3 regions of the Streptomyces sp. NPDC048664 genome follow, and region 1 is predicted to be linked to each of the others. Evidence: riboswitches for the same ligand, from Rfam matches in the RefSeq annotation. Region 1 holds a riboswitch; each other region holds the start of a gene.
What was found. Region 1 has a riboswitch for cobalamin ahead of AB0C59_RS27030 (cobalamin biosynthesis protein). Riboswitches for the same ligand answer to the same signal wherever they lie in the genome.
Positions count from the first base shown of each region.

Region 2: another riboswitch for cobalamin. It lies ahead of AB0C59_RS07100 (prenyltransferase/squalene oxidase repeat-containing protein); the one in region 1 lies ahead of AB0C59_RS27030 (cobalamin biosynthesis protein).
Region 3: another riboswitch for cobalamin. It lies ahead of cobN (cobaltochelatase subunit CobN); the one in region 1 lies ahead of AB0C59_RS27030 (cobalamin biosynthesis protein).

Region 1 is NZ_JBEZHK010000029.1:48,759-59,211, reverse strand. It holds gene AB0C59_RS27055 (hypothetical protein) at 1-572, opposite strand, end outside; gene AB0C59_RS27050 (hypothetical protein) at 672-1,805, opposite strand; gene AB0C59_RS27045 (class II aldolase/adducin family protein) at 1,861-2,565, opposite strand; gene AB0C59_RS27040 (inorganic phosphate transporter) at 2,957-4,168, shown strand; gene AB0C59_RS27035 (hypothetical protein) at 4,191-4,406, shown strand; cobalamin riboswitch at 4,592-4,733, shown strand; gene AB0C59_RS27030 (cobalamin biosynthesis protein) at 4,831-5,814, shown strand; gene AB0C59_RS27025 (cobyric acid synthase) at 5,811-7,331, shown strand; gene AB0C59_RS27020 (hypothetical protein) at 7,328-7,489, shown strand; gene AB0C59_RS27015 (putative cobaltochelatase) at 7,486-9,486, shown strand; gene cobO (cob(I)yrinic acid a,c-diamide adenosyltransferase) at 9,486-10,085, shown strand; gene AB0C59_RS27005 (cobyrinate a,c-diamide synthase) at 10,079-10,453, shown strand, end outside.
Region 2 is NZ_JBEZHK010000005.1:4,833-15,285, reverse strand. It holds gene AB0C59_RS07115 (ATP-binding cassette domain-containing protein) at 1-1,601, opposite strand, end outside; gene AB0C59_RS07110 (CbiQ family ECF transporter T component) at 1,598-2,683, opposite strand; gene AB0C59_RS07105 (SCO2322 family protein) at 2,686-3,348, opposite strand; gene AB0C59_RS07100 (prenyltransferase/squalene oxidase repeat-containing protein) at 3,348-4,577, opposite strand; cobalamin riboswitch at 4,682-4,824, opposite strand; gene AB0C59_RS07095 (glycosyltransferase) at 4,929-5,702, shown strand; gene AB0C59_RS07090 (zinc-binding dehydrogenase) at 5,891-6,814, opposite strand; gene AB0C59_RS07085 (MarR family transcriptional regulator) at 6,905-7,348, shown strand; gene AB0C59_RS07080 (MBL fold metallo-hydrolase) at 7,507-8,553, opposite strand; gene AB0C59_RS07075 (aldehyde dehydrogenase) at 8,768-10,234, shown strand; gene AB0C59_RS07070 (ferredoxin) at 10,238-10,453, shown strand, end outside.
Region 3 is NZ_JBEZHK010000034.1:9,391-19,843, reverse strand. It holds gene AB0C59_RS29100 (precorrin-2 C(20)-methyltransferase) at 1-1,236, opposite strand, end outside; gene AB0C59_RS29095 (precorrin-8X methylmutase) at 1,233-1,904, opposite strand; gene AB0C59_RS29090 (cobalamin biosynthesis protein CobG) at 1,901-3,184, opposite strand; cobalamin riboswitch at 3,231-3,387, shown strand; gene cobN (cobaltochelatase subunit CobN) at 3,451-7,077, shown strand; gene AB0C59_RS29080 (superoxide dismutase) at 7,237-7,878, shown strand; gene AB0C59_RS29075 (putative immunity protein) at 8,039-8,587, shown strand; gene AB0C59_RS29070 (YafY family protein) at 8,567-9,574, opposite strand; gene AB0C59_RS29065 (VOC family protein) at 9,667-10,065, shown strand; gene AB0C59_RS29060 (GNAT family N-acetyltransferase) at 10,161-10,453, shown strand, end outside.

The DNA.
Region 1 (10,453 bases):
TGCTCGACGGGGACGGGCCCGGCGGACAGCTGAAGGAAGGAGAGCACCTGGGGCATGCCCGAGACGACCTCGGCGACGGCGGCGTGCTCGCGGTCGGCGGGTTCGGGGCAGGCGAGCGACCAGGCGTCGAACAGGGCGACCCAGCCGCGCAGCACGGCGGAGTCGTCGCGGTGCCAGGCGCGCAGCCGCCAGCCGGGCCGCGCGCTGTCCCCGTGCACCTCGACCAGGCCGGCGAGGCGGGCGGTGTCCCAGTCGGCGCGCACCTGAGCGGTCCTCAGGCCGAGGTCGGCGGCGGCGCGTTCGGCGGTGGCGTCGGAGAGGGTGCCCGTGCCGTCCGCGGTCGCGCCGTCGCGGCCCGGCCGCAGCGAGGCGCCCGCCCAGTGGCCGACACGGGCCGCGCCCGCCAGCCGGGCGCGGGCCATCGCCGCCAGTTCCGCGGGCGGGGGTGTGCCCTCGGGCGGGCGGGGCGCGGGGCGGCGCGTACGCTGCTGGGCCACCTCTTGGGGGGCGGCGGCCAGGGGCCGCGGGCGGACGAGTCGGAGCCTGGAGTCGCGCGGGGTACGGGACGTCACGGGTGCAGTCTTCCGGTTGACGGTCCGAAATCCCAAACGGAATGCCAGGGGGGCGGTCGGAGGGCCGGGCGGGAGCCGGATCGACGGTCGGGGCGCCCGTCACATCAGCGGGGTCAGGAAGCGCCGCATGGCTTCTTCGTAGGCGCCGGGGTCCACGTTCCACATGGCACCGTGCGAGGCGTGCGGCACGGTCCTCAGCGTGACCATGCCCTTGCGGGCCTCGGCGAGACGGCGTGTGGGACCCCAGGGGGCGATCGTGTCGTCGGGGCCGTGGAAGGCCAGGACCGGAATCCGGAGGCGGGCCGGGTCGACGGCGGTGTGCGGGTGGTCGCCGTGCGGACGCAGCCCGGTGCGGCCCTGGGCGGCGCGCACGGCGAGCGGCAGCAGCGGGCCGGGGGTGTGATGGGCCGCGGCGAGGGCGCGCAGGGTCGCCTCCCAGTCGAGCACCGGCGAGTCCAGGACGAGCCCGCGGATCCGCTCGCGCAGCGCCGAGTGGGTGGCCGCGCGCAGCGCCATGGTGGCGCCGGTGGACCAGCCGTGCAGGACGACGTTCCTGGCGCCGTAGCGCACGGCGTAGCGGATGGCGGCGTCCACGTCGCGCCACTCCCGCTCGCCGAGGTGGTTCAGGCCGTCGGGGGGCCTGGGCGCCCCGAGGTCGCCCCGGTAGGCGAGGTCGAGGACGGGGAAGCGGTGGCGGTGCAGGAACCCCATGACGTTCATGGGGTGCTCCCGGGTGGTGCCGAGCCCGTGCACCGTGATCACCCAGGTGTCGCGGACCCCCGGCACGAACCAGGCGGGCAGGGAGCCGAGTTCGCCGGGCACGTCGACGTCGGCGTGTTCGAGCCCGAGGGCGGAGGACGGGTCGCCGATGTGCAGGGTGGGGGTGAGCCAGGCCCGGTCGCCGGGGTCGAGCGTGCCGTGGGTCACCCGCTCCAGGCGGCGTACGACGGTGTCGGCGCTGTGCGGGGCGGTGCCCAGGACCGGCCCGACGACGGCGTGCGAGCCGTTCCCGGTCAGGCCGTACACACCGGGGCGCAGGGACGCCAGGTCGCGGGTGAGCGTGATCCGGCCGGCGGCCAGGGAGTGCACGGTCAGGCGGGGCTGCGTGGGCAGCGGGCGCCCGGGGACGGTCCTGAGGGCGGCGTCGCTGGCGAAGCGGCCCGCGGCGATACCGGCCGCGCCCGCCGCGAGGGCTACGGTGACGGCTGCGGCCGCCGCTTTGACAGTGCGCACCCGTCCAGTCTCCCGGCGGAGCCCGGCCCCGGCCAGTGGGCGACGGCCGGCGGTGTCACGCCCCCGGGCCGCCGCTCTGCCCGTACCCCCGCAGCCGCTCCCCCGCCTGTGCCAGCTGGTCGGGGGTGAGCAGGGCCGGGGACAGTCCCGGCACCGACGAGGCGGTGAGCCAGACCCGGCACATCCACTCCAGCTGCGCCGTGCGGTCGTAGGCCTGGGCGAGCGAGGAGCCGTGGGCGAGGGTGCCGTGGTTCTGGAGGAGGCAGGCGGTGCGGCCGTCCAGCGCCTGGAGCATGTGGTCCGCCAACTCCGGTGTGCCGTAGGTCGCGTAGGGGGCGACGCGGACCGGGCCGCCGAGGGCGGCGGCCACGTAGTGGATCAGCGGCAGTTCCCGCACCAGGGTGGAGACGGCCGTCGCGTGGACGGCGTGGGTGTGGACGACGGCGCGCGCCCCGGTCGTGCGGTAGACCGCGAGGTGCATCGGCAGTTCGCTCGTGGGGCGCAGCGAGCCGAGCACCTGACGGCCGTCGAGGGCGACCGCGACCATGTCCCGCGGTGTCAGCCGGTCGTAGGGCACCCCCGTGGGGGTGACCAGCACGGTGTCGCCGACGCGCACGGACACGTTGCCCGAGGTGCCGACGACCAGCTGCTCGGCCACGGTCCGGCGAGCGGTGGCGACGAGATCGCCCCACGCGCGGTCCAGCTCCGCGTCGCCCCCCATGTCCGCTCCGTCCTGTTTGTCGTGTCGCTGCTCCGTCATGCCGCGATCCTTCCAGGGGGCCGCCATCGGAGACAGGGGGCGCGGCGCGGATCGAGGGATGCGTGCACAAACGGACATAAAGGCATAAATGCACGCCACATCCAGGCGATCGCACGGGGGTTGCCCCGCGTCGCGAGGAAGTGACCAACGTCTCTTCGGCGCCCCTTCGGGGCTACCGAGGGGGCACCCGGGAAGGCGGTCGTAGATCGGGCAAAGGGCTCCGGAGCCCGGAATTCCGCCTCAGTTCGACAATCCGGCCGCCTCCGGCCCTCGGTCGCCGGCCGGACAACCTCTCGGCGAGTACACCACCAAGCCCGTCTCAGTTCATCTTCCGTTCACTCAGGTTGCCTACGTTCCACGAGCCACTGACCTCCCAGAGAAGCTTGGGTAAATGGAACACATCACGCTCCTCCTTGGAATCGTGATCGTCACCGCTCTCGTGTTCGACTTCACGAACGGTTTCCACGACACAGCCAACGCGATGGCCACCACCATCTCGACCGGCGCCCTGAGGCCCAAGACGGCAGTGGCGATGTCCGCCACGCTGAACCTCGTGGGCGCCTTCCTCTCCGTGGAGGTCGCCAAGACGATCTCCGGCGGCATCATCAACGAACAGGGCATCCGGGTCGAGGTGATCTTCGCGGCTCTGGTCGGCGCCATCCTCTGGAACCTGCTGACCTGGCTCCTGGGCCTGCCCTCCAGCTCCTCCCACGCGCTGTTCGGCGGCCTCATCGGCGCCGCGGTCGCCTCGGCCGGCTGGTCCGCTGTCAACGGTTCGACGATCGTCACGAAGGTCCTGATCCCGGCGGTGGCCGCGCCGCTCGTGGCCGGACTCGCCTCGCTGCTGGCCACGCGCCTGTCCTACGCCATCGGCCGCCGCGCCGACGACAAGGCCACCGCCAAGGGGTACCGCTTCGGCTCGATCGCCTCCGCCGGTCTGGTCTCCCTGGCCCACGGCACCAACGACGCGCAGAAGACGATGGGCGTCATCACCCTGGCCCTCGTCACCGGCGGTGTCATCGCGCCCGGTTCGAACCCTCCCACCTGGGTCATCGTCTCCGCCGGTGTCGCCATCGCGCTCGGCACCTACCTGGGCGGCTGGCGCATCATCCGCACCCTCGGCAAGGGCCTGACCGACCTGGCCCCGCAGCAGGGCTTCGCCGCCCAGACCAGTGCGGCGACCGCGATCCTCGCCTCCTCGCACATCGGCTTCTCCCTGTCCACCACCCAGGTCTGCTCCGGCGCCGTCATGGGTGCCGGCCTCGGCCGCAAGGGCGGCGTCGTCCGCTGGTCCACCGCGACCCGGATGCTCGTCGCCTGGTGCCTCACGCTCCCGGCCGCCGGACTGGTCGGCGCGGGCGCCGAACTCCTCACCAAGCAGGGCACCTGGGGCACGGTCGCCACCGGTGTGCTGCTGATCGCCGGCGCCGGGGTCATCTGGGCCCTGGCCCGCCGCAAGCCGGTCACCGTGAACAACGTCAACGACGTCGACACGGAGCCCGCGGGTGTCGTCACCACCGCCATCGCCGCGGTGATCCCGCCGCCGGCGGGCCTGGTCGAGACGGCCCCGGTCGAGCCCGTACCCGCAGCCAAGACGGCCTGAGACGGCTAAGGAAGCACCCCTCATGAAGATCGACTGGTCGGCTCTCGGCTCCGTCTTCGGCGCCAGCCTCGGGATCACCGTGGCCCTCGTCGCCCTGTTCACCCTGGGCGTCGTGGGCCTGACGAAGAAGGAATCGGCCGACGGCGGCACCGCCGCCCTCGCGGCCACCGGCGCCTACGCCTGCTTCGCGGCCTGCGCGGCGGCGGTCGGCTACGGCATCTTCCTGATCGTGGCCTGACACCCGCGGACCCGGCGTCCCGGGCCCCGGACACGTGGGACGAGGTCCCCGCGGCGATCCCCGTGATCCCCGCGGGGACTTCGTCGTGCCGGGGCCGGGAACCGTCCGATCCCGGTGACTGACGGCACGTCAGCCATGTGGGGCGCGGCACACCCCTGCAGCGCAGGTCAGGAGCAGGTTGACGGGTGTTCCGGGCGCGTGGTGGACTGCCGGAGCCATTACGGCGGCAGAAGAGGAAGCCGGTGCGAATCCGGCGCGGTCCCGCCACTGTCACCGGGGAGCGGTCCCCGGGAGCCAGGAACTCTCGCCGCCGCTCTCGTCGTACCAGGGCGCGGACACCCTGAGTGAGGACATATCGCCATGCGCGGCTGCCTGTTGAGGTTCAGCGACCGGGTCCCGCCCTCCCCCGTGGCCGGCTGAGCCGGTGGGTGCCGATCGCGTCTTCGCGTACGGCGCGGGCCTCGGCCTCCTCGGTGACCGGCTGCTGGGCGATCCCCGCCGCGGGCATCCGGTCGCCGCGTTCGGGCGGGCCGCCTCGGCCCTGGAGCGGACCCTGTGGCGGGATCACCGCGGCTGGGGCGCACTGCACACCGCCCTCTGCGTGGGCGGCACCGTGTCCCTCGCCGCGCTCGCCTCGTCCGCCCTGCGCTCCTCCCGCGCCGGGTCGATCGCCCTCACCGCCACCGCCACCTGGGCGGTCCTCGGGGGGACCTCGCTCGCCCGCGAGGCCCGCGCCGTCGGCGACGCCCTCGAACGCGGCGACATCGAGGCGGCCCGCACGCGGCTGCCGCATCTGTGCGGACGCGACCCGCAGGCCCTCGACGCCGACGCCCTGGCGCGGGCGGTGGTGGAGTCCGTCGCGGAGAACACCTCCGACGCGGTGGTGGGCGCCCTGGTGTGGGGCGCGGTGGCCGGGGTGCCCGGCCTTCTCGGGTTCCGTGCCGTGAACACCCTCGACGCGATGGTCGGCCACCGGTCGCTCCGCCACCGGCGGTTCGGCTGGGCCGCCGCCCGGCTGGACGACGTCGCCGGCTGGCCGGGCGCCCGGCTCACCGCCGTACTGGCCGCCGCCGCCGGCCCGGACCCCCGCGGCGCGCTGCATGCCTGGCGCTCCGACGCGCACCGGCACCCGAGCCCCAACGCCGGGCCCGTCGAGGCGTCCTTCGCGGGAGCGTTGGGCCTGCGGCTCGGTGGAACGCTCTCCTACCAGGGCCGGGTCGAGCATCGGTCCGTGCTCAACCCGGGTGGACGGGCCGTGACCACCGGCGACATCGGCCGGGCCGTACGGCTGTCCCGCCGGATCGGGCTGCTCGCGCTCGGCACGGGCGTCGCGGCCCGTGCGATCACGGCGAGAGGGAGGGGAACAGCGGTGACGAGGACAGCGCGGTCGAAGGGGCGTACGGGATGAGCGGGGGGAACGGCGGGGGGCTGCTGGTCGCGGGCACCACCTCCGACGCGGGCAAGAGCGTCGTGACGGCGGGCATCTGCCGCTGGCTGGTACGGCAGGGGGTCAAGGTCGCGCCCTTCAAGGCGCAGAACATGTCCCTCAACTCCTTCGTCACCCGCGAGGGCGCCGAGATCGGCCGGGCCCAGGCGATGCAGGCGCAGGCCTGCCGCGTCGAGCCCACCGCGCTGATGAACCCGGTGCTGCTCAAGCCGGGCGGCGACCGCAGCAGCCAGGTCGTCCTCATGGGCAAGCCGGTGGGCGAGCTGACCGCGCGCGGCTACCACGGCGGACGGCAGGAGGCGCTCCTCGGCACCGTCCTGGACTGCCTCGCCTCGTTGCGGGGCACGTATGACGCGGTGATCTGCGAAGGGGCGGGCAGTCCCGCCGAGATCAACCTGCGGCGGACCGACATCGTGAACATGGGGATCGCCCGCAACGCGCGGCTCCCCGTGGTCGTCGTCGGCGACATCGACCGCGGCGGCGTCTTCGCCTCCTTCTTCGGCACGGTCGCCCTGCTCTCCCCCGAGGACCAGGAACTCGTCGCCGGGTTCCTGGTCAACAAGTTCCGCGGGGACGTCTCGCTGCTGGAGCCCGGGCTCGACATGCTGCACGGGCTCACCGGGCGGCCCACCTACGGCGTCCTGCCCTTCCAGCACGGCCTGGGCATCGACGAGGAGGACGGGCTGCGGGTGTCCCTGCGCGGCGCCGTCCGCGAGTCGCGGGTGGCCGACCCCGTCGGCGAGGACGTGCTGCGGGTCGCGGTGTGCGCGATCCCCCTGATGTCCAACTTCACCGACGTGGACGCCCTCGCCGCCGAACCCGGCGTCGTGGTGCGGTTCGTGGACCGCCCCGAGGAGCTGGCCGACGCCGACCTCGTCGTCGTCCCGGGCACCCGGGGCACGGTCAAGGCACTGCACTGGCTGCGCGAACGGCGCCTGGCCGAAGCCCTCGTCCGGCGTGCCGCCGAGGGGCGGCCGATCCTCGGGATCTGCGGCGGGTTCCAGATCCTCGGGGAGCGCATCGAGGACGAGGTGGAGAGCCGCCAGGGCCGGGTGGACGGGCTCGGGGTGCTGCCCGTGCGGGTGCGGTTCGCCAGCGAGAAGACCCTCACCCGGCCCGTCGGCGAGGCCCTCGGCGAGCACGTCGAGGGGTACGAGATCCACCACGGGGTCGCCGACGTCACAGCCGGTGAGCCCTTCCTGGACGGCTGCCGGGTCGGCCAGACCTGGGGCACGCACTGGCACGGCTCGCTGGAGTCCGACGGCTTCCGCCGCGCCTTCCTGCGCGAGGTGGCCGCCGCCGCGGGCCGCCGCTTCGTCGCGGCCCCCGACACCTCGTTCGCCCGGCTGCGCGAGGAGCAGCTCGACCGGCTCGGCGACCTGATCGAACAGCACGCGGACACGGACGCGCTGTGGCGGCTCATCGAGTCCGGGGCGCCGCGCGGACTGCCGTTCGTCCCCCCGGGGGCGCCCGCATGAGCACCGTGCTGCCGCTGCGGGCCACCCGCACCGACCTGCCGGCGGCCCGTACCTGCGGTGCCCCGAGCGTACGGGCCGAACCCGGCGCGAACACGCTGGAGCGGTTGCGCTCCACCTATCTGGAGCTCGAAGGCGAACTGGAGGGCGAGAAGAAGTGAGTACCCCGTTTCCGTTCACGGCCGTGGTGGGCCAGGACGATCTGCGGCTCGCGCTGCTGCTGAACGCCGTGTCACCCGCCGTCGGCGGTGTGCTGGTGCGCGGCGAGAAGGGCACCGCGAAGAGCACCGCCGTGCGGGCCCTGTCGGCGTTGCTCCCGAAGGTGGACGTCGTGGCCGGGTGCCGGTTCTCCTGCGACCCCGGCTCCCCCGACCCGGCCTGCCCGGACGGCCCGCACGAGCCCGGAGCGTACGAGTCCCGCCCGGCCCGCATGGTGGAGCTGCCCGTCGGCGCCTCGGAGGACCGGCTCGTGGGCGCGCTGGACATCGAGCGGGCGCTGGCCGAGGGCGTGAAGGCCTTCGAGCCGGGCCTGCTGGCCGACGCCCACCGGGGCATCCTGTACGTCGACGAGGTCAACCTGCTCCACGACCATCTCGTCGACCTCCTGCTCGACGCCGCCGCCATGGGCGCCTCCTACGTGGAACGCGAGCAGGTCTCCGTCCGGCACGCCGCGCGGTTCCTGCTCGTCGGCACCATGAACCCGGAAGAGGGCGAACTGCGCCCGCAGTTGCTCGACCGGTTCGGGCTGACCGTCGAGGTCGCCGCCTCCCGCGAACCCGACCAGCGGGTGGAGGTCGTCCGGCGGCGGCTCGCCCACGACGACGACCCGGCGGGCTTCGCCACCCGGTGGGCCGACGAGGAGGCCGCCGTACGGGCCCGGATCGTGGCGGCGCGCGACCTGCTGCCCTCCGTGCGGCTCGGGGACGACGCGCTGCGCCAGATCGCGGCGACCTGCGCGGCGTTCGAGGTGGACGGCATGCGCGCCGACATCGTGATGGCGCGCACCGCCACCGCGCTGGCCGCCTGGGCCGGGCGCACCGACGTGGTCGCCGAGGACGTGCGGCAGGCCGCGCTGCTCGCCCTTCCGCACCGGCGGCGCCGCAACCCCTTCGACGCGCCGGGACTCGACGAGGACAAGCTGGACCAGACGCTGGAGGAGTTCTCCGGCGACGGCGAGCCCGAGACGGACCCCGACGGCGGGCCCGGCGGGGGCGGCGGGCAGCCGTCACCCGACCAGGGGCCGCAGGACGGTGACACCGCCGCCCTTCCCGAGGACGGTGAGGGTCCAGAGGGGCAGCCGCAGCCGTCCGGGGCCGGTGAGCAGCAGGCCGTGGGTGCTTCCGAGCCCTTTCGCACCAAGGTCCTGAGTGTGCCCGGGATCGGTGAGGGTGCCGCCGGGCGGCGCTCCCGGGCCCGCACCGAGCAGGGGCGGACGACCGGGTCGCGGCGCCCCGCGGGCACCCTCACCAAGCTGCACCTGGCGGCGACCATCCGGGCGGCGGCGCCGCACCAGCGGGCGCGGGGCCGGTCGGGCCCCGGGCTCGTGGTGCGCCGGGACGATCTGCGGCAGGCGACGCGGGAGGGGCGCGAGGGCAACCTCGTGCTGTTCGTGGTGGACGCCTCCGGGTCGATGGCCGCACGGCAGCGCATGCGTGCCGTCAAGGGTGCCGTGCTGTCGCTGCTCCTGGACGCCTACCAGCGGCGCGACAAGGTGGGTCTGGTGACCTTCCGGGGCAGCGAGGCCCAGGTCGCGCTGCCGCCCACCTCGTCCGTGGAGGCGGCCGCCGCCCGGCTGGAGTCACTGCCCACGGGCGGGCGCACGCCGCTTGCCGCCGGGCTGCTCAAGGCGCACGAGGTGCTGCGGATCGAGCGGCTGCGGGACCCCGCGCGGCGGCCGCTGGTGGTCGTGGTGACGGACGGGCGGGCCACCGGGGGCGTGGAGCCGGTCGCGCTGGCCGGGCGCGCGGCGGGGCTGCTGGCCGCCGAGGACGTCGCGTCCGTCGTCGTGGACTGCGAGTCGGGGCCCGTGCGGCTCGGGCTCGCGGGTGAGCTCGCCGGCCGGCTGGGCGGTACGGCCGTGACGCTGGAGGAGTTGCGGGCCGACTCGATCGCCGGGTTGGTCAGGAATGTGCAGGACTCGTCGAGGAGGGCCGCGTAGTGCCGCAGGGACAGCCCAGTGTCGTACCGGACGACGGGCTGACGACCCGCCAACGGCGCAATCGTCCGCTGGTCGTCGTCCATACGGGCGGCGGCAAGGGCAAGTCGACCGCCGCCTTCGGGCTCGCGCTGCGCGCCTGGAACCAGGGGTGGCCGATCGGGGTGTTCCAGTTCGTCAAGTCGGCGAAGTGGAAGGTCGGCGAGGAGAACGCGCTGCGGGTGCTGGGCGCCTCCGGCGAGGGCGGAAGCGTCGACTGGCACAAGATGGGCGAGGGCTGGTCGTGGGTGCAGCGCGACGACCAGATGGACAACGAGCAGAAGGCCCGTGAGGGCTGGGAGCAGGTCAAGCGCGACCTGGCGGCCGAGACGTACCGGCTGTACGTGCTCGACGAGTTCGCCTACCCCCTGCACTGGGGGTGGATCGACACGGACGAGGTCGTGGACGTGCTGCGCGACCGGCCCGGCACCCAGCATGTCGTGATCACCGGGCGGAACGCGCCCGGCCGGCTCGTGGACTTCGCGGACCTCGTCACCGACATGTCCAAGGTCAAGCACCCGATGGACGCGGGCCAGAAGGGCCAGCGAGGCATCGAGTGGTGACCTCCCCGTCCGTGCCCCGGCTGGTCATCGCCGCGCCCTCGTCCGGAAGCGGCAAGACCACCGTGGCCACGGGGCTGATGGCCGCGTTCGCCGCGCGGGGGCTCGCCGTGTCCCCGCACAAGGTCGGGCCGGACTACATCGACCCCGGGTACCACGCGCTCGCCACCGGGCGGGCGGGACGCAATCTCGACGCGTACCTGTGCGGGCCGGAGCTGGTCGCTCCGCTGTTCCTGCACGGGGCGCGGGGCTGCGACCTCGCGGTGGTCGAGGGCGTGATGGGGCTGTACGACGGTGCCGCCGGGCAGGGTGAGCTGGCCTCCACCGCGCAGGTGGCGAAGCTGCTGCGGGCGCCGGTGGTGCTGGTGGTC
Region 2 (10,453 bases), on a different contig from region 1:
GCGGTGAGGACGACGGCCAGCGCCAGTGCGAGGCGCTGGCCCTCCGACAGATCCCTCGGGTGCGCCTCGTCCCCGACGCCCGGCAGCAGCTCCGAGACCAGGGCCCGGCACCGGCCCGGCTCCGCGCCCGCGTCCTGGTCCGCCGCCGCGCACTCGGCGGCCACCGTGTCCGCGTACAACAGGTCCCTCGGCTCCTGGGGGACCAGGCCCACCCGGCGCACCAGGTCGCGCGGGGCCGTGCGGTGCGGGACGGCGCCCCCCACGCGCACGCTGCCGTGCGCCGGCTCGACCAGCCCGACCAGCGCCGACAGCAGCGTGGACTTCCCGGCGCCGTTCCGCCCCATGAGGGCCACCGTCTCCCCGGGCACCACGGTCAGGTCCACCAGCCGCAACGCCTCGACCCGCCCACGCCGCACAGCCAGCCCGACGACGGCCGCGGCAGGAGTGGTACCCGCCGAAGAAAGAGCCGCCGCCTTACGCCCGAACAACCGACGACGCGAGGGCGCCGGGGCCGCCGGAGTGGCCGGAGCGGCCGGGGCCGTCGGGGGCTCTGGGGTCGCCGGGGCACCCGGGGCCGCTGGAGCCGCCAGGTCGGCCGGGGCCGCCGGGCTGTCCGGAGCCGCCGGAGTGGCTGGGGCCGTCGGGGTCGCCGCGGGCTCGGGGGTTGCCTGGACCGCCGGGACCGCCAGGGCGTCCGGGACTGCCGGGGCGTCCGGAGCCGCGGGGGCAGCTGGGGCCGTCGGGGTTGCCGGGGCGGCCGAAGCCGCCGGAGGTGCAAGGCGGGGGAACGGGACTCTGGCTGCCAGGGTTTCGCGTAGGGGGCCCGCTTGGCGGCGGGCGTCGCGGATGGTCAGGGGGAGCGGGGACCAGCCCGCGAGTCGGCCCAGGTCCACCACCGGTGGACAGACCGGGGACACCGCCATCACCTCCGCCGGGGTGCCCACGACCGGGCCCGGCAGCAGCACGACCTGGTCCGCGTACTGCACCACCCGCTCCAGCCGGTGCTCCGCCAGCAGGACCGTCGTCCCCAGGTCGTGGACCAGGCGCTGCAGCACCGCGAGGACCTCCTCGGCCGCCGCCGGGTCCAGCGCCGAGGTCGGCTCGTCCAGGACCAGCACCTTCGGGTGCGGGGTGAGCACCGAGCCGATCGCGACCCGCTGCCGCTGCCCACCGGACAGCGTGGTGATGGGCCGCCCGCGCAGCTCGGCCAGCCCGAGCAGGTCCAGGGTCTCCTCCACCCGGCGCCGCATCACCGCCGGTGCCAGACCCAACGACTCCATGCCGTAGGCGAGTTCGTCCTCCACCGTGTCCGTCACGAAGTGCGCGAGCGGATCCTGGCCCACGGTGCCGACCACGTCGGCCAGCTCGCGCGGCTTGTGGGTGCGGGTGTCCCGGCCCGCGACCGTGACCCGGCCGCGCAGCACACCCCCGGTGAAGTGCGGCACCAGCCCGCTCACCGCCCCGAGCACCGTCGACTTGCCGACCCCGGACGGCCCGACGAGCAGCGCCAGTTCACCCTCCGGGACCGTGAAGTCGATGTCCCGGACGGCGGGTTCGGCGGCGCCGTCGTACGTCACGGAGACGTTCTCGAAGCGGATCACGAGGACTCCTCGGGGACGGGGGCGACGAACGCGGGCAGCAGACCGAGCAGCACCGCCGCCGCGGGCAGCAGGGGCAGGGACGGGGCCGTGAGGGGGACGACACCGGGATGCAGGGCCCCGGGGTCGCGCACGGCGGCCAGGGACAGCAGCGCCGCCGCCGCGATCCCGGACGCGGCGGTCACCCAGGCCCGCACGCCCCACAGGTCCGGACGGTAGCGGGTGCGCGGCGAGCGCCTGCCCCCGAGCTTCAGCCCGGCGAGCGCGGCGGCCAGCCCGGCCAGGAGCACGGGCAGACCGTAGGTGCCGCCCTCGGCGGTCAGCAGCCCGTACGTGCCCGCGCACACCCCCAGCAGACCGCCCAGGGTGAGCGCGGCCGTCGTACGGCGCACGGCGGGCGCCACCTCGGCGGTCCGGCCGAAGCCGCGCGCGTCCATGGCGGCGGCCAGGGCCACCGAACGCTCCAGCGCGCCCTCCAGGACCGGCAGCCCCACCTGCAGCAGCCCGGCGACCCCCCGGTCCGGCCGCCCGCGCAGCCGCCGCGCGGCCCGCAGTCGCCGCACGTCCGCGACCAGATGCGGGGCGAAGGTGAGCGTGACGACGACCGCCACCCCCGCCTCGTACAGGGCGCCGGGAAGGGACTTCAGCAGCCGGGCCGGGTTCGCGAGGGCGTTCGCGGCGCCCACGCAGATCAGCAGCGTGGCCAGCCTCAGACCGTCGTAGCACGCGAACACGAGCGCCTCGGCGGTGATCCGGCCGCCGATGCGGATGCCCTGCGCCCAGTGCGGCAGCGGCACCTCCGGCAGGGTCACCAGCGTGTGCGTGCCGGGGATCGGCGAACCGAGGGCCACCGCGAAGAACAACCGGATCGCCAGCACCGCGAGCCCCAGCCGCACGAACGCCGCGTACGAACGGGACCAGGGGGCCGAGTGCACGCGGCGGGCCGCCACCACGTAACCGGAGACGGCGACGAGCAGGGCCAGCAGGAGCGGGTTGGTGGTGCGGGTGGCCGCGACGGCGAGCCCGAGGGCCCACAGCCACCAGGCGGCGGGGGGAAGCGCGGCGCTCCGTGGAACCCTGGCCATGGTCAGCGCTTGCGGCGGCGGGCCTGGGCGAGGATGCCTATGCCGAGTGCGGCCACGACGGCGGCGCCGACGTAGAGGTTCACGGAGGGGCCGCGGTGGTGCGCGGCCGGTGCCGCCGAGGGCGCCCGGGAGGGCTCGGACGTCGCCGTACCGGAGACCTGCTCCCCGCAGCCCTGCTCGGGATAGCCCGCTATCGCGCACAGCAGCGCGTTCATGTCGTAGCGCAGCGGCTTGGCCACCGAGGCGAGCGCCTCCGCCGTCGTCGCGTCCTCGGGGACGCGGGCGCAGGCCGTCCGCGGGGCGGGCGGCCTCTCGCCCGAGGGCGCGTCCGCCGCCGTGCCGAAGTCGAGGACGAGCGCGACCCGCTTGTCACCGCCGTGCGCCGGGGTCCCCGCGCAGATCGCGGCGAAGTCGGCGGCGCCGCGCGGCCGGGTCGCGTCCTTGGAGTCCACGCTGACGGCGAACCGGAAGCCCTGCACGTCCCCGTCGTCAGGGCGCGCGGTCGACGGGCCCTCGGTGGCGTACGTCCAGTGGCCGCCGTCCCGGTCCCAGAAGGACCAGTAGCGGTAGCCGGCGGCGTGCGCCGGGCCCCCGCCCAGCAGCACCAGCAGGGCCGGTGCGAGCAGCAGGGCGAGGGCGGGGCCGGCGCGGCGGATCGCTGGGATCACTGCGTGCGCTTCCGGCGGCCGGAGAGCAGGAAGCCGATGCCGACACCGGCGACGAGACCGACGCCGATGATCCACCACAGGGTGGTCGTGGAGCCGCTCTTCTCGTCCTGCTCGGCGGACTTGGCGTGCTCGCCGGAGGCCGCCTGCGGGGCGGGGCCGGTCGCGTTCAGCGCGGCGACCACGTCCGTGCCGCCGAAGTGGCGCGGGTCGGCGCCCACCGCGTGCGCGGCCAGGACGAGCTGGGCGTAGGCGGCCGGGCCGCTCGTCTTGGCCCAGGCGCCGGCGTTCTTCTCCAGCCAGGCGTACTGCTTCTGCGCGGCCTTCGCACCACCCTGCGCGGCGAGCGCGACGACGGCGTCGGCGGTGTTGCCGTAGTCGGGCTGGTCGGTGGCGCCGGGCATCACCGACATGAGGTGGCCGTTCTCGGCCGTGGCCTGGGCGAGGTAGGCGGCGCCGTTGCGGGCGACCTCGGCGGGCGTGGGCTTCTTGCCGGAGGCGGCGGCGCAGGCGCCGGCCTTCGCCGTCCCGGCCGTGGTGACCAGGCCCTTGCCGAGCGCGCCCAGCACACCGGCGGCGGTCGCGTCCGCGTTCGGCGCGAGGGCGCCCTTCTTGTCGGGCTGGAAGGCGAGAGCGCCGCCGTCCTTGGCGCAGGGCAGCGAGAACGCGGCGAGCAGGTCGTAGGGCGAGGCGCCGTCCTTGACGACCTTGGCCGGGTCCTCGCCGGTGGCCGCGAGAGCGCCGATCACGACGGAGGTCGAGTTGGTGTCGCTGGGGCCGCCCGCGTTGTAGCCCCAGCCGCCGTCCTTGTTCTGCGCGGACTTCAGCCAGGTCACGGCCTTGCCGGTGGCATCGTCGTGGCCGCCGAGCGCGGCGAGGGCCTGGACGGCGGCGGCGGTGCTGTTGGTGTCCACCATGACCTTGGCGTCGCACGCCGTGGCGGCGTCCGCGCGGAACGCGGCGAAGGCGCCGTTCGCGCACTGCTGCCCCGTGAGCCAGCCCACGGCGCTCGCGGCGGGCTTCTCACCCGCGGTGTGCTGCGCGAGCAGGGACAGCGACTGGCGCCAGACGCCGTCGTAGGTCGGGTCGGCGCTGCCGTACAGACCGGCGGGTATCTTCACCGACGGCGTCGCGGACGGCGCGGGGGTGGCGGCGACGGCGGGTACGGCGGCGCCGAACACGGCGGCGGCGGTGGCGGTGAGCGCCACGGCGCTGCGGCGGACATTCATGATCGGCGGGTGCCTCTCCCTGCGGGGGAGCCGGGCGCGCGGGGAGGACCCGGGCGGCTCGGCTCCGTATACCTCGACGGTGCCGCGCACCGTGCGGTACGCGTGAGCCGGTCACGATCCGAGCGGGGCAGTCCGGCTCACCGCCCCCTCGGGGGTGGTTCACGGTTGCGGGTCAGCGCCGGATTCGCACCGGCTTCCCCCCGTACGGGTGTGATGACGACGCGGCCACTCTACCGGCAGGTAAGAACATCCCCCGAGGACGTGCGTCACAGGGCCACCCCAGGCTCCGGGCGTCGTATGCCTGCGCAGTGTTTGAATGGGCCGTCGTTCTGCCGAGCAAGGAGAAACGCTGTGCCCCTGGTGTCTGTCGTGATGCCCGTGTACAACTCGACAGCCACTCTCGGCGCAGCGGTCCGGTCGGTGCTCACGCAGACCCACGGCGACCTGGAGCTGCTGGTCACCGACGACAGGTCGTCCGACGACTCCATGGACCTGCTCATGGAGTTCGCCCGGCAGGACGAGCGGGTCCTGCCGGAATCGGCACCCGAACAGGGCGGTGCCGGCCGGGCACGCAACCTCGCCATCGAACGGGCCCGGGGCGACTACGTCGCCTTCCTCGACAGCGACGACATGTGGCTGCCGGAGAAGGTCGAGCGGCAGATCGCGTTCGCCGCGGCGGGCAGTGCGCCGCTGACGTTCACCTCGTACTTCAAGATGGACGCCGACCACGAGGGCGAGAGCACCGACTTCGTCCCGAACGGGCGGGTCGTCCGCGCGCGGGAGCACGTGGACTACCGCGCGATGCTGGTCCAGGACCACATCGGTGCCCTGACCGCCATGTACGACCGCAACGTCCTGGGCACGAGGCTCATGCCGGAGATGCGGAAGCGACAGGACTACGCCCTGTGGCTGTCGATCATGCGCGACGGCGCCGACGCCCGGGGCCTTCCCGAGCCGCTGGCGGTGTACAGGGCCCACCGGGCGGGATCGTTGTCCTCCAACAAGCTCTCGCTCGTCCGGTACAACTGGGAGCTGTACCGCGAGCACGAGAGGCTGTCCGTCCCGCGGTCGACGCGAGCGCTGGCCGGCGCCGCGTGGCAGTCGCTGCGCAACTCGCGGATCTAGGACTTGGCCGGTCGATCACGTGCGGAGCCAGACGACGAGGGCGGCTGCGGTGATGGTGCCGAGACGGACGCATCCGCGTTCGTCGTAATCGGGTGGCGGCTGCTCTGGCGTGCGTGAGCGTGTTGATGGCCCGTTCGACGGTGTTCCGTTTCCTGTGCTGCTCCTCGTCGCAGGCCGGTGGACGCCTGCTAGGGGACAAGGACGACCTTGCCGAGGTTGCGGCGCTGCTCGATGAGGGTGTGGGCTCGGGCGGCATCGGCGAGGGGGATCTCCTCGTGCACGGCGGTGCGCAGAATGCCTGCGTCGCGCATCTGCCAGAGCTCGCACAGCCAGCGGTCGTAGAGTCCGGGATTGCCGGCAGCGATGGCGCGCATCTGGAAACCGATCATTGAGGCGCCGCGGACCAGGAGTTCGTACGCCTCGACCGTGCCACCGCCGGAGCTGAAGGCCACCAGTCGGCCGCCCGTCGCGAGGGCCCTCACAGCGGGGCCGAGAAGGTCGCCGCCGACGCCGTCGAGAATCACGTCGTACGGGGCGCCCCAGTCGGCTTCCTCGTAGAGGACGACCTCGTCGGCGCCGAGCCCTCGGACGAAGTCGGCCTTGTCGGCGCTGCTGACGGCGGCGACGACGCGTGCCGCCCCACCGGCCTTGGCGTACTGGAGGGCCAACGTGCCCACACCGCTGGCCGCCGCCGTGACGAGCACCGACTCGCTGGGCTCCGTACGGGCGGCCTCGTAGGCGCCGCGCGCCACCAGACCGCTGCGGACCAGGGCGACCGCCTCCACGGCGGTCGCGCCGTCCGGAATCAGGGAAGCCATGGAGGTGTTCAGGACCGCGAATTCGGCGTAGGCGTCGGCGAAGCACAGCCCGGTGACGCGGTCTCCCACGCGGAAGGCGGTGACTCCCGCGCCCAGGGCGACGATCTCCCCGGCGACCTCGCCTCCGAACGGGATCGGCTCGCTGCCCTCCCGCACCTTGCGCACGGTGGGCAGGGTCACCCCCACTGCCTCGACCCGGATCAGCACCTCCCCGGCGTCTGCTTCGGGTCGGTCGACCTCCTCGGCGAACAGCACTTCGGGCCCACCGTTGACCTCATGGCGCATGCGCAGCACAGGACCTCCCCCGTCCGAACTCATTGGATGCCCCAACGATAGGGGCAATGTCGTTGGGAAGTCCAATGAACTTTTCGGTAGGCTCAGCTCATGACCTCGGACCTCCAGCGCATCCAGTCCCTGCCGACGTGGCTCGTCGGCCGTGTTGCGGCCCGAGGCCGGGGGATGGTCGCCGACGCGATCGCTGCCGAGGGGCTGAAGCTCATGCACCACGCGGTACTGGCCGCCACGGCCGAGTACGGGCCCGTCGCTCAGGCCGACCTGGGCCGCCGGCTGTCCGTCGACCCCAAGGACATGGTCGGTATCCTCAACCACCTCCAGAAGGGGGGCCTCGTCCTGCGCGCCCCCCACCCCTCCGATCGCCGCAAGAACGCCGTCACCGTCACTCCGGAGGGTGCGGCCGTCCTCTCCCGCTGCGGGGCCCTGGCCGAAGCCGCCAATGTCGAACTGCTGGCACCACTCACCCCGGACGAGCAGAAGCATCTGATGGCACTGCTGACCCGGCTCCACGAAGCAGCGGAGAGCCCGGCCTGATCCCACATGGCCGAGCCCTCCTTCCTGACCGCCGTCCGAGAGTCGTACAGCACGGTCGCGCCTGCCTCGTGGCCCGCAAACCCGCAGGGTCCTGACGAGGCTCGTGCCCGGACCGACCCTCCGATGGCGGTCTTGAGGGCAGAGCGCGCCCGCCGGGCTCAGGTCCGTAGGGCGATGTACGTCGCCGGGTCCGAGCCCGGTACCTGTTCCGCGCGGCCCTGTTTCACCAGTCGGCGCAGGTGGGCCTCGGCCTCCGAGACCGCGATGTGGCGGGAGCCGTAGGGGATCTGGTCCCAGGGGCGGTTCCACTGCATGCGGGTCGCGAGCTGCCAGGGGGTCAGCGGGGTGGACAGGAGGGCGAGCAGGCCGGTCAGCCGTTCCTCGTGGTGGTCCAACAGCTCCCCCACCCGGCCGCCCGCGTCCACGAACGCGTACTGGTGGGCCGGCAGCACCTCCGCGACCCCGAGCCGTCCGACGCGCTCCAGGGAGTCGAGGTAGTCGCCGAGCGGGTCCGTGACGGTGAGGTCGTCCGGGTCCTCGTACAGGCCGATGTGCGGAGTGATCCCGGGCAGTAGGTGGTCCCCGGAGAACAGACGCCCACGCCCCGGGAGCCCGGAGGGATGCTCCTCCTCCAGATGCAGGCAGACATGGCCGGGCGTGTGCCCCGGGGTCCAGATCGCGCGCAGCCGGCGGCCCGGCAGGTCGAGGAGTTCACCGGGCACGATCTCGCGGTCGGGCAGCGAGGGCGAGAACCCGGGCATGCCGGCCCGGCCGCGCGCGGAGCGCAGCGGCGCCACGTGCTCCTCGGGCGCCCCGGCCGCCGCCAGCTTCGCGGCCATGTAGGCGAACCAGCGCTCGGGCGGGTTCTCGCGGGTGCGCCGTACGACCGCGGTGTCCGCCGCGTGCATCGCGACCCACGCCCCGGACGCCTCCCGGACCCTGCCGGACAGGCCGTGGTGATCGGGGTGGTGGTGGGTGACGACGACGCCGACGATCTCCTTGGGCGAGGTGCCGCACCGGGCCAGGCCCGCGGCGAGGGTGTCCCAGGACTCCGGGTCGTCCCAGCCCGTGTCCACCAGCACCGGGCCCCGGTCGGTGTCCACTACGTAGACCAGCGTGTGGCCGAGCGGGTTGTCGGGGATGGGGACGCGGAGCGACCGTACGCCGCCGCCGTGATCGGCCGCGACCCCGGCCTCGGGTGCCACGCGCTTCCTGGGTTCCACCGGTTCCCCGTTCGCCGCCTCGCGCTCCCGGCCCACTATGAACGAGAACGCGTTGCGACGGTAGCCCTGGGCACCTTCCGGACCTGTGTCCCGTCCGTGGACTCCGGCGGCCGGAACTGGTATCAGTTCATCCATATCTGATGAGCCGTCAGGTCACCGGATCGCCCAAAGGCAGTCCCTGGGGAGGCAGTCGGTCATGACCGAACTCGTGGAGCACGGACAGCTGTACATCGGCGGGGAGTTGACCGACCCCCTGGGCCGGGACGTCATCGAGGTCGTCTCACCGCACACGGAGGAGGTCATCGGGCGCGTCCCGCACGCCTCCCGGGAGGACGTCGACCGTGCCGTGGCCACCGCGCGCCGCGCCTTCGACCAGGGACCCTGGCCGAGGGCGACGCTGGAGGAGCGGATCGCGGTCGTCACCCGGATCAAGGACGCCATCGCCGTACGGCACGAGGAGATCGCCCGCGTCATCTCCGCCGAGAACGGCTCCCCGTACTCCTGGAGCGTCCTCGCCCAGGCGCTCGGCGCGATGATGGTGTGGGACGCGGCGATCACGGTCGCCCGGAACGCCACCCACGAGGAGCGGCGCGACGGCGTCCTCGGCCGGATCCTCGTACGGCGCGAGCCGGTCGGGGTCGTGGCGGCCGTCGTCCCCTGGAACGTGCCGCAGTTCGTGGCCGCCGCCAAGCTCGCGCCCGCGCTGCTCGCCGGCTGCACCGTCGTGCTCAAGCCGTCGCCCGAGTCGCCGCTTGACGCCTACCTCCTCGGGGAGATCGCGCGCGAGGCCGGGCTTCCGGAGGGCGTGCTGTCGATCCTGCCCGCCGACCGCGAGGTGAGCGAGTACCTCGTGGGACACCCCGGCATCGACAAGGTGTCCTTCACCGGCTCGGTGGCGGCCGGCAGGCGGGTGATGGAGGTCGCCGCCCGCAACCTCACGCGCGTGACACTGGAGTTGGGCGGCAAGTCGGCGGCCGTCGTGCTGCCGGACGCGGATCTCGCCACCACCGTCGCCGGGATCGTCCCGGCGGCCTGGATGAACAACGGCCAGGCGTGCGTCGCCCAGACCCGCATCCTGCTGCCGCGCTCGCGCTACGACGAGTTCGCCGAGGCCCTGGCCGCCGCCGCGAGCGCGCTCGTGGTCGGGGACCCGCTGGACCCGGCGACGCAGGTCGGGCCGCTGGTCGCCCGGCGCCAGCAGCGGCGCAGCCTGGACTACATCCGCGTCGGCCAGGAGGAGGGCGCCAAGATCCTCGCCGGGGGCGGGCGGCCGGCGGGCCTGGAGCGGGGCTGGTACGTCGAGCCGACGCTCTTCGGCGACGTCGACAACTCCATGCGGATCGCCCGCGAGGAGATCTTCGGCCCGGTCATCTGCCTGCTCCCGTACGGGGAGGAGGACGACGCGGTGGCGATCGCGAACGACTCCGAGTACGGGCTCAGCGGCAGTGTGTGGACGGCCGACGTCGAGCGCGGCATCGAGGTCGCCCGGCGGGTGCGGACGGGGACGTACTCCGTGAACACCTTCAGCCTCGACATGCTCGGCCCCTTCGGCGGCTACAAGAACTCCGGTCTCGGGCGGGAGTTCGGGCCCGAGGGGTACGGGGAGTACCTGGAGCACAAGATGATCCACCTTCCGGCCGGGTACGAGCACGGGGAGGCGTAGCGCATGGGCGACCGCTGGCACGTCGAGGTCGACCGCGCGCTCTGCATCGGCTCCGCCCAGTGCGTGCACCGCGCGGCGGGCGCCTTCCGCCTCGACTCCGCCCGGCAGTCCCATCCGGTCGAGGCGGACGCGGACGCGGCGGAGCAGGTGCTCGAGGCGGCGGAGAACTGCCCGGTGGAGGCGATCACGATCACGTTGGCCGGCAGCGGGGAGGCCGTG
Region 3 (10,453 bases), on a different contig from region 1:
CGAGCCCGGGTTGTACAGCGCCAGCACCAGATCCGCCGAGGCCGCCGCGCGCAGCCGCTCGGCGATGACCTCCCACGGCTTGAGCCGGTCGGACAGCGACAGGGCGGCGTAGTCGTGGCCGAGAGGGGCACCGACACGGGCCGCGGCGGCGTTGGCGGCGGTGAGACCGGGCAGCACCCGCACCGGCACGTCCAGGTAGGCGGGCTGCGAGGCCACCTCCAGGACGGCGGTGGCCATCGCGAAGACGCCGGGGTCGCCGCCGGAGACGACGGCCACCCGCCGCCCCCGCTGGGCCAGTTGAAGGGCGAACTCGGCGCGTTCGGCCTCCACCCGGTTGTCCGAGCCGTGCCGGACCTGGCCCGGCCGCTCGGGCACCCGGTCGAGGTAGGTCGTGTAGCCGACCAGGTCGTCGGCCGCGGCCAGCGCACCCCGCGTCTCGGGCGTGAGCCACAGGGGGCCGGCGGGCCCCGTGCCGACCACGACCACTTCGCCCCGCTCCCGGGCGGCGGGCCGCTCTGCGTCCACCTGGCTGGGCAGCACCGCCACCGCGAAGTACGGCACCGACTCCGCTTCCACGTCGGCCAGTTCGGCGACGCGCTCCCCGCTCATGGTGGCCCGCTCCACATAGCGGGCCTCGCTCAGGCGCCCCGAACCCTCCAACGCGCGGCGGACCTTGGGGAAGGTGCGGCCGAGCTTCATCACGACGGCCGCGTCCGTCGCGGCGAGCCGCGCGGTCAGCTCCTCCTCGGGAAGCGTGCCGGGCAGGATGGTCAGCACCTCCTCGCCCTCGGCCAGCGGGGTGCCCAGACGGGCGGCGGCGGCGGACACGGAGGTGACACCGGGGACGACCTCGGTGTCGTAGCGGTCGGCGAGCCGCTTGTGCATGTGCATGTAGGAGCCGTAGAAGAGCGGATCGCCCTCGGCGAGCACCGCCACGGTCCGCCCCGCGTCCAGGTGCTTGGCCAGCGTGGCCGCCGCCTCGGTGTAGAAGTCCTCCATCGCGCCCCGGTATCCGCCCGGGTGGTCGGTGGTCTCCGTGGTGACCGGGTAGACCAGCGGCTCCTCGACGTGATCCTCGCGCAGGTGCGCGGCCGCGATGGAGCGCGCGATGGACCGGCCGTGCCGCGCGCTGTGATAGGCGATCACGTCGGCCTCGGAGATGACCTCGACCGCCCGTACGGTCATCAGGGACGGGTCACCGGGGCCGAGACCCACCCCGTACAGCTTGCCGCTCATTCTTCCTCGCTCGCGATCGCGTTGAGCGCGGCGGCCGCGATGGCGCTGCCACCGCGACGGCCGCGCACCACCAGGTGGTCCAGCCCGGACGGATGCGCGGCCAGCGCGTCCTTGGACTCGGCGGCGCCCACGAAGCCGACCGGGACACCGATGACGGCGGCCGGCCGGGGGGCGCCTTCCTCGATCATCTCCAGCAGGCGGAAGAGGGCGGTGGGCGCGTTGCCGACCGCCACCACCGCGCCTTCCAGCCGGTCACGCCACAGTTCCAGCGCGGCGGCGCTGCGCGTGGTGCCCAGCTTCGCGGCGAGTTCCGGGACGGCCGGGTCGGACAGCGTGCAGAGCACGTCGTTGTCGGCGGGCAGCCGCTTGCGGGTCACCCCGCTGGCCACCATCTGCACATCGCAGAGGATGGGCGCGCCCGAGCGCAGCGCCTCCCGGGCGCGGGCCACCACCGCGGGCGAGTAGGACAGGTCCCGAACGAGGTCGACCATCCCGCAGGCGTGGATCATGCGCACCGCCACCTGGCTGACGTCGGCGGGCAGGCCCACCAGGTCCGCTTCGGCGCGAATGGTGGCGAAGGACTCGCGGTAGATCGCCGCACCGTCCTTCTCGTAGACATGGGTGGTCACGGTGTTCTTCTCACTGCTCTCGGTCGACTTGATGCTCATGAGGTGCTCGTCGTCAGCGCGGCGGACACACGGGAGGGATCCCTGACGGAGACGGTCCGCGGGTTCTGGCCCGCCCTGTCGGTCGACACCTGGTACCCGCCGCCGGGTGTCGCGACCACGGAGACGTGATCACCGCGGGGATGCCCGCACCGTCGTTCGCACCCGGACCAGTACAGGGGGAGGCCGGGTCCGCCGGTCGCGTCGAGGGCGCCGGCGGCGTCCGCCCGGACATCGGCGTGCGCCTTGGCGCACCCGGGGCGGCCGACGCAGGCCCCGACCCGGAGCCAGGGCGACGCGGGGTCGCCGACCAGGCCGGTCGCGGTGAGGCGCGCGAGCGTCCCGGCCGCCCGGGAGGCGGCCGCGCCCGCGGTGGGCAGGACGACACCGCGCCAGGGGGTCAGTCGGAGCTCGGTGTCGCAGACACGCGTCAACTCCTCCCACTGGCGGGCCGAGAAACGCCCCAGCGGAACATGGACGGACACGGCACCGTCGAGGACACCTGGCGCGGGGCCGGACGCGGCGCCCACCGGTTCGGGACACTCCTCGTGGCCGATCCCCTCGGCCTCCAGCCGCTGACGGACCAGGCGATCCATCGCACCCTCGGGCAGCGCGAGTTCGGACACCCGCCAGGCTCGCGCTCCCTGCGACCGTGCCGCCTGAAGGAACACCTCGGCGGCCGTCAGCGCCGCGCGGGCCGCGTCGCCGGCACTCACCCGCACCGCCCCCGGCGAGAGCCACGCGCCCCCGTCCGCGACCGCACGCACCAGGACGTCGGCGCCCAGACCGGACACGTCGCCGCGCCCGTCGTCCAGGGCGAACAGGAACCGGCCCGACAGATCCCTGGCCGCCCGGCTCGCGCACAACGCCGCGTCCAGCTCCGTCAGCCAGGGCCGTACGTCGCCGAGGCCGCGGCCGTCGAGGCCCGACAGGGGCGAGGCGACGACGTTGCGCACCCGCTCGTGCTCCCTCGACGGCAGCAGACCGGCCGCGTCCAGCGTCCGTGCCAGCTCCGGCCCGCACCCGTCCTTCAGCGCGCGCAACTGCACGTTGCCGCGGGAGGTCAGGTGCAGGTCGCCGTCCCCCAGCCGTCGGGCCGCGATCCCGAGGGCCCGCGCCTGATCGGCGGTCAGCACGCCGCCGGGCACCCGGACGCGAGCCAGGGCCCCGTCGTCCGCCGTGTGCAGGCGCAGTGTCCCCGGGCAGGCGTCACCGCGCCCCCGCGAAACCGGTGTGGCCTGGGGCGATGGGGAGGGAGCTGCCGTGGGCATGGCGGTGAGCATACCTACCATCACACCCGCTGTATGCCCCACCCTGTTTCCATGGCCCTTACTATGCTTTCCCAGTGGATCACCTGATCCACGAACCGCCACGACGGCGACAAGGGGAGGAAGCCGGTGCGAATCCGGCGCGGTCCCGCCACTGTGAGCCGGCCTTCGACAGCCGTGCGAGTCAGGAACTCCCTTCCCCCGCGTTCGGCTTCGTCCGAGGGGGAGACCCATCTCCCACACTGCCCGGGGCGCGGACCCCGAGGAAGGCCAGGCGACGCATGCCCACTCCGTCCGGGGAACGTGCACCGCACACCCGCCAGATCCTGCTCCTGTCGACGTCCGACACCGATCTGCTCAGCGCCCGCGCGGCCGGTGGTCCGGTCCCCTACCGCTTCGCCAACCCGGCCCGTCTCGCCCTGGAGGACCTCCCGGCCCTCCTGGACGGGGTCGACCTGGTGGTCGTGCGGCTCCTGGGCGGCCTCCGCGCCTGGCAGGACGGTCTCGACCTGCTGCTCGCGGACGGCCGCCCGGTGGTCGTCCTGAGCGGTGAACAGGCCCCGGACGCACAGTTGATGGCCGCCTCCACCGTCCCCGTGGGCCTCGCGGCCGAGGCCCACGCCTATCTGGCCCACGGCGGCCCCGCCAACCTGGAGCAGCTCGCCCGCTTCCTCTGCGACACGGTGCTGCTCACCGGGTACGGCTTCGAGGCGCCCGCGCCCTCCCCGACCTGGGGTGTGCTGCCCCGCGAGGCGGGGACCGCGGACGGCCCGAGCGTGGCCGTCCTGTACTACCGGGCCCACCACATGAGCGGCAACACCGCCTTCGTGCACGCCCTGTGCGACGCCGTCGAGGACGCGGGCGGCCGGCCGCTGCCCCTGTACGTGGCGTCGCTGCGCGCACCCGAACCCGAGCTGATCGAGCGGCTGCGCACCGTCGACGTGATCGTCACCACCGTCCTGGCCGCGGGCGGCACCAAGCCCGCCGAGGCGTCGGCCGGGGGCGACGACGAGTCCTGGGACGCGGGCGCGCTCACCGCCCTGGACGTCCCGATCCTCCAGGCGCTCTGCCTGACCGGCTCACGCGCCTCCTGGGAGGAGAACGACGAGGGCGTCTCCCCGCTGGACGCGGCCAGCCAGATCGCGGTCCCCGAGTTCGACGGCCGCCTGATCACCGTCCCGTTCTCCTTCAAGGAGATCGACGCCGACGGCCTGCCGGCCTATGTCGCCGACCCCGAGCGCGCTGCCCGCGTCGCGGGGATCGCCGTACGGCACGCCCGACTTCGCCACATCCCGGCCGCCGACAAGCGGCTCGCGCTCGTCCTGTCCGCCTACCCGACCAAGCACTCCCGCATCGGCAACGCGGTCGGACTGGACACCCCCGCCAGCGCGGTGGCCCTCCTGCGCCGTCTGCGCGAGGAGGGATACGACTTCGGCGACACGGACGTCCCCGGGCTGGTCTCCGGTGACGGCGACGAGCTGATCCGCGCGCTGATCGAGGCCGGCGGCCACGACCAGGACTGGCTCACCGAGGAGCAACTGGCGCGCAACCCGGTGCGCGTCCCGGCGGCCGACTACCGTCGCTGGTTCGCCACGCTGCCCGAGGAACTGCGCACGGCGGTGGAGGAGCACTGGGGTCCGGCGCCGGGCGAGATGTTCGTCGACCACAGCCGCAACCCGGAGGGCGACATCGTCCTCGCCGCCCTGCGCTTCTCCCACCTGCTGATCCTCATCCAGCCCCCGCGCGGCTTCGGCGAGAACCCGATCGCCATCTACCACGATCCGGACCTCCCCCCCTCCCACCACTACCTGGCCGCCTACCGCTGGATCGCCACCCCCGCCGCCGACGGCGGTTTCGGCGCCGACGCGATGATCCACCTCGGCAAGCACGGCAACCTGGAGTGGCTGCCCGGCAAGAACGCCGGCCTGTCCGCCGCCTGCGGTCCCGACGCGGCCCTCGGCGACCTGCCCCTGGTCTACCCCTTCCTGGTCAACGACCCCGGCGAGGGCACCCAGGCCAAGCGCCGCGTCCACGCCACCCTGGTCGACCACCTCGTCCCGCCGATGGCCCGCGCCGACTCCTACGGCGACATCGCACGCCTGGAACAACTCCTGGACGAGTACGCCCAGATCTCCTCCATGGACCCGGCGAAGCTCCCGGCGATCCGCGCCCAGATCTGGACCCTCATCCAGGCCGCGCGCCTCGACCACGACCTCGGCCTCGAGGACCGCCCCGAGGACGACGGCTTCGACGACTTCCTGCTGCACGTCGACGGCTGGCTCTGCGAGGTCAAGGACGCGCAGATCCGCGACGGACTGCACGTCCTCGGCAACCCGCCCGTCGGGGACGACCGGGTCAACCTGGTCCTCGCCATCCTGCGCGCCCGCCAGATCTGGGGCGGCGCCACGGCCCTGCCCGGTCTGCGCGAGGCGCTCGGGCTGGACGAGTCCGCCGCGACCCGTACGACCGCCGACGAGGCGGAGGCCACGGCCCGCGCCCTGGTCCAGGCCATGGAGGACGCGGGCTGGGACCCGGCCGCCGTCCCGACCGAGCACGGCGAACAGGTCGCCCGCATCCTGCGGTTCGCCGCGGACGAGGTCGTGCCCCGCCTGGCCGCGACCACGGCCGAACTCGACCACACCGTCCACGCGCTGGCCGGTGGCTTCGTCCCGGCGGGGCCCTCCGGGTCCCCCCTGCGCGGCCTGGTCAACGTCCTGCCGACCGGCCGCAACTTCTACTCCGTCGACCCCAAGGCGGTCCCGTCCCGCCTGGCCTGGGAGACCGGCCAGGCGCTCGCCGACTCCCTCCTGGAGCGCTACCGCGCCGACAACGGCGAGTGGCCCACCTCCGTCGGCCTCTCCCTGTGGGGCACGAGCGCCATGCGCACCGCCGGCGACGACGTGGCCGAGGCCCTCGCCCTGCTCGGCGTCCGCCCGGTCTGGGACGACGCCTCGCGCCGCGTGACGGGCCTGGAGCCCATCCCCCAGGAGGAGCTGGGCCGCCCCCGCATCGACGTCACCCTGCGCATCTCCGGCTTCTTCCGCGACGCGTTCCCACACACCGTCGGCCTGCTGGACGACGCCGTACGCCTGGCCGCGTCGCTGGACGAGCCGGCCGAGGCGAACCACGTGCGGGCCCACGTCCAGGCGGACCTGGCGGCCCACGGCGACGAACGCCGTGCCACCACCCGCATCTTCGGCTCCCGCCCCGGCACCTACGGAGCCGGACTGCTCCAGCTCATCGACTCCCGCGACTGGCGCACCGACGCCGACCTCGCCGAGGTCTACACGGTCTGGGGCGGTTACGCCTACGGCCGTGAACTCGACGGCCGCCCGGCCCGCGAGGAGATGGAGACGGCGTACCGGCGGATCGCCGTGGCCGCCAAGAACACGGACACCCGAGAGCACGACATCGCGGACTCCGACGACTACTTCCAGTACCACGGCGGCATGGTCGCCGCGGTCCGCGCCCTGCGCGGCACGGCCCCCGAGGCGTACATCGGCGACTCCACCCGCCCCGAGACGGTCCGCACCCGCACCCTCGTCGAGGAGACCTCCCGCGTCTTCCGCGCCCGTGTCGTCAACCCGAAGTGGATCGAGGCGATGCGCCGCCACGGCTACAAGGGTGCCTTCGAACTCGCCGCCACGGTGGACTACCTGTTCGGCTACGACGCCACGACGGGCGTGATCGCCGACTGGATGTACGACAAGCTCACCGAGACCTACGTCCTGGACCCGGCCAACCGAGAGTTCCTGCACCAGGCCAACCCCTGGGCCCTGCACGGCATCGCCGAGCGCCTCCTGGAGGCCGAGTCGCGGGGGATGTGGGCCAAGCCCGATCCGGCGGTGCTGGAGCAACTGCGGCAGGTGTACCTGGACACGGAAGGGGACCTGGAGGGCGAGGACTGACCGGAGCCCGGCCCGACCCGGCCGGCCCGTCCGTGCGTGGCAGCGTCCCCGGGGCGCTGCCACGCACTTGTTTGTCCCGGGCGCCTGATCGCAAGGTGGAGTTCCTACTGCTAACGTGCACTTGCATAAGATTCGCAATAACGTCGGAGGACGTTGGACATGGCGCTTTACACGCTCCCGGAGCTTCCGTACGACTACTCGGCGCTCGCCCCCGTGATCAGTCCCGAGATCATCGAGCTGCACCACGACAAGCACCACGCGGCGTACGTGAAGGGCGCGAACGACACGCTGGAGCAGCTGGCGGAGGCGCGGGACAAGGAGTCCTGGGGCTCCGTCAACGGCCTGGAGAAGAACCTGGCCTTCCACCTCTCCGGCCACATCCTGCACTCCATCTACTGGCACAACATGACCGGTGACGGCGGCGGTGAGCCGCTGGAGAAGGACGGCGTGGGCGAACTCGCGGACGCCATCGCCGAGTCGTTCGGCTCGTACGCCGGATTCAAGGCCCAGCTGACCAAGGCCGCCGCCACCACGCAGGGTTCGGGCTGGGGCGTCCTCGCCTACGAGCCGCTCAGTGGGCGGCTGATCGTGGAGCAGGTCTACGACCACCAGGGCAACGTCGGCCAGGGCTCGACCCCGATCCTGGTCTTCGACGCCTGGGAGCACGCCTTCTACCTCCAGTACAAGAACCAGAAGGTCGACTTCATCGAGGCGATGTGGGCCGTCGTCAACTGGCAGGACGTGGCCAGGCGCTACGCCGCCGCCAAGGAGCGCGGCGACAGCCTGCTGCTCCGTCCCTGACGGCGCCGGCACCCGGATGTCCTGCCCGTGATCGTCTTCTCACCCTTCACCGGCAGGCGCGCGGAGGTTCCCACCGGCTCCTCGCCGGTGGGAACCTCCTGTGTTCTCCGGACACCGGATGACCCTGCCGGTCGCCCGACGCGCGGGCGAAGATGGGCACATGACAGGAGAAGCGAGCGAGATCGCTCTGAGCAAGCAGGACCTTCGCGCGATCACCGCGTTCGCCGCGGCGTGCGCGGAGGAGGCGCTCACGGTGTTCGAGGCCGATCAGCCGGACGACTCGCGGCCCCGGGAGGCCGTCGGTGCCGCGTGGGAGTTCGCGCGGGGCGGCGAGCGCGGGAAGTCCCTGCGCGACACTGCGTCGGCGGCCCTCAAGGCGGCCAAGGGCACGGACACGGCGGCCGCGCGCGAGGCGGCATGGGCGGCGATGTCCGCGGCAGGCGCCGCGTATCTGCATCCGCTGGCCAAGGCCACCCAGGTCAAGCACATCCTCGGAGCCGCCGCCTACGCGGCCAGGGCGGCCGAACTCGTCGCCGGCGACGATCCGGGCGTGGGCGCCGAACACCTCGAACGAGCGGTGCGCCGTGCGACTCCCACCGTCGTCGACGTGCTCGGACGATTCCCGGCGGCACCCGGTGGGGGCGGAAGGGTGGGGGAGTTGATCCGTACGCTGGACGCCGACCTGCGGTCACCCACCCTCTTCGAGTGACGTTCCGGCGCGACGGGCGCGGGAGGCGAGGCGGTCGGCGAACGCGGTGACGAGGCCGCGCAGTTCCTCGGGGCGCTCGATGACGAACGGCCGGTCGAGGGAGGCGAGCACCGGCGGCAGCCAGTCGAGTTCCTGCACCCGCAGTTCGACGCGCAGCCAGCGTTCGGCCGCCGGATCCGCTCCTGCCGGAGGCTCCTCCAGGCTCGCCACGCCGGCCGGAAGGCGGGCGCGGATCCGATCGGCCGTCCCGTGGATCCGCAGGGACACCTCGTAGCGGTACGCGGCCGTGGCGAACCCCGACAACACGCGCTGCGCCGGATCGAGTCCGGCGGGCACCTCGAACGAGCCGGGCAGGGTCCGCGCGGACGTGATGCGGTCGAGCCGGAAGGTCCGGTCCTCGCCGATGTCGGGGTCCGTGCCCGTGACGTACCACCGGCCCCCATGGGCGACGATCCCGTACGCGTGCAGCGGGCGTTCGCTGCGCCGGCCGTCGCGGTCGGTGTACCTGATCGAGACCGGCCGCCGGCTGCGCACCGCGTCGGCGACGGTGAGCAGTACCTCGGCGTCCGGGTGCGCGAACCGGCCGGGCGCGGTCGTGAAGGCGAGGGAGTCCAGGACCGTGTCGAGCCTGCGGGACAGGCGCTCGGGCAGCACCCTGCGGATCTTGGCCGCCGCCGTCTCGCTCGCCGTGTCCGACGTCGTCGTCAGCCCTTCCCGGCGGCCGGCGACCAGGCCGAGCAGCACGGCGAGCGCCTCGTCGTCGCTGAGCATGAGCGGAGGCAGGCGGTATCCGGCGGCGAGCCGGTAGCCGCCGTAGCGGCCCCGCACCGCCTCCACCGGCACGTCGAGGTCGACCAGCCGGTCCACGTACCGCCGCACGGTCCGCCCGTCGACGCCGAGCCGGTCGGCGAGTTCGGCCACCGTCCGGATGCCGCCCGACTGCAGCAGCTCAAGAAGGGTCAGCACGCGCACGGTGGGTCGGGACATGATCCCAGTCTACGGAGAATAGCGGACCGATTCTGTCCTCTATCTGTCCTAGCCTGCGGAGTACAGCGGCTCCACCAACCTGGGAGAACACCATGGACTTCGTCTCGATCCGCGTCATCACCAGCGACGTCGCACGCCTCGTCGGGTTCTACGAGAAGGCCACGGGGGTGCAGGCGGCCTGGGCCGGCGAGGACTTCGCCGAACTCCGGACCGCCACCGCCACCCTCGCGATCGCCGGCACCCGCACCGTCCCCCTGTTCGCTCCGGGCTCGGCCCGACCGGCGGACAACCACAGCGTGATCATCGAGTTCCTCGTCGACGACGTGGACCGCGTGCACGAGAACCTGACCGGCGTCGTCGCCGACTTCGTCCAGGAGCCCACCACGATGCCCTGGGGCAACCGGTCGCTGCTCCTGCGCGACCCCGACGGCACCCTGGTCAACTTCTTCACGCCGGTCACCCCGGCCGCCATCGAGAAGTTCGCCCGCTGACCCTCTCCGCGCCCCTGTCCGTCCGGGTCCGTACGCTGCTGCACGAGGCATCCGCGCCCGCCGCGGCGTCGACCCGCAGACAGAAAGGCTCCCCCATGAACGATCCGTCCTCCGAGACGTCCCCCGAGCCCTCCTTGGGTGCGAATGTGTCGGTCGAACGGGACGACGCCCGGCACCGGTACGAGATCCTGGTCGACGGTGAGCGGGCCGGTCTGGCCGCCTACCGCGACCGGGGCGCGCAGCGCGTCTTCCATCACACGGTCGTCTTCGACGCCTTCGCCGGACGGGGCCTTGCGGGGCGGCTGGTCCAGCAGGCGCTGACCGACACCCGCGAGGCCGGGCTGCGTATCGTGCCCGTCTGCCCCTACGTGGCCAAGTACCTGGTCAA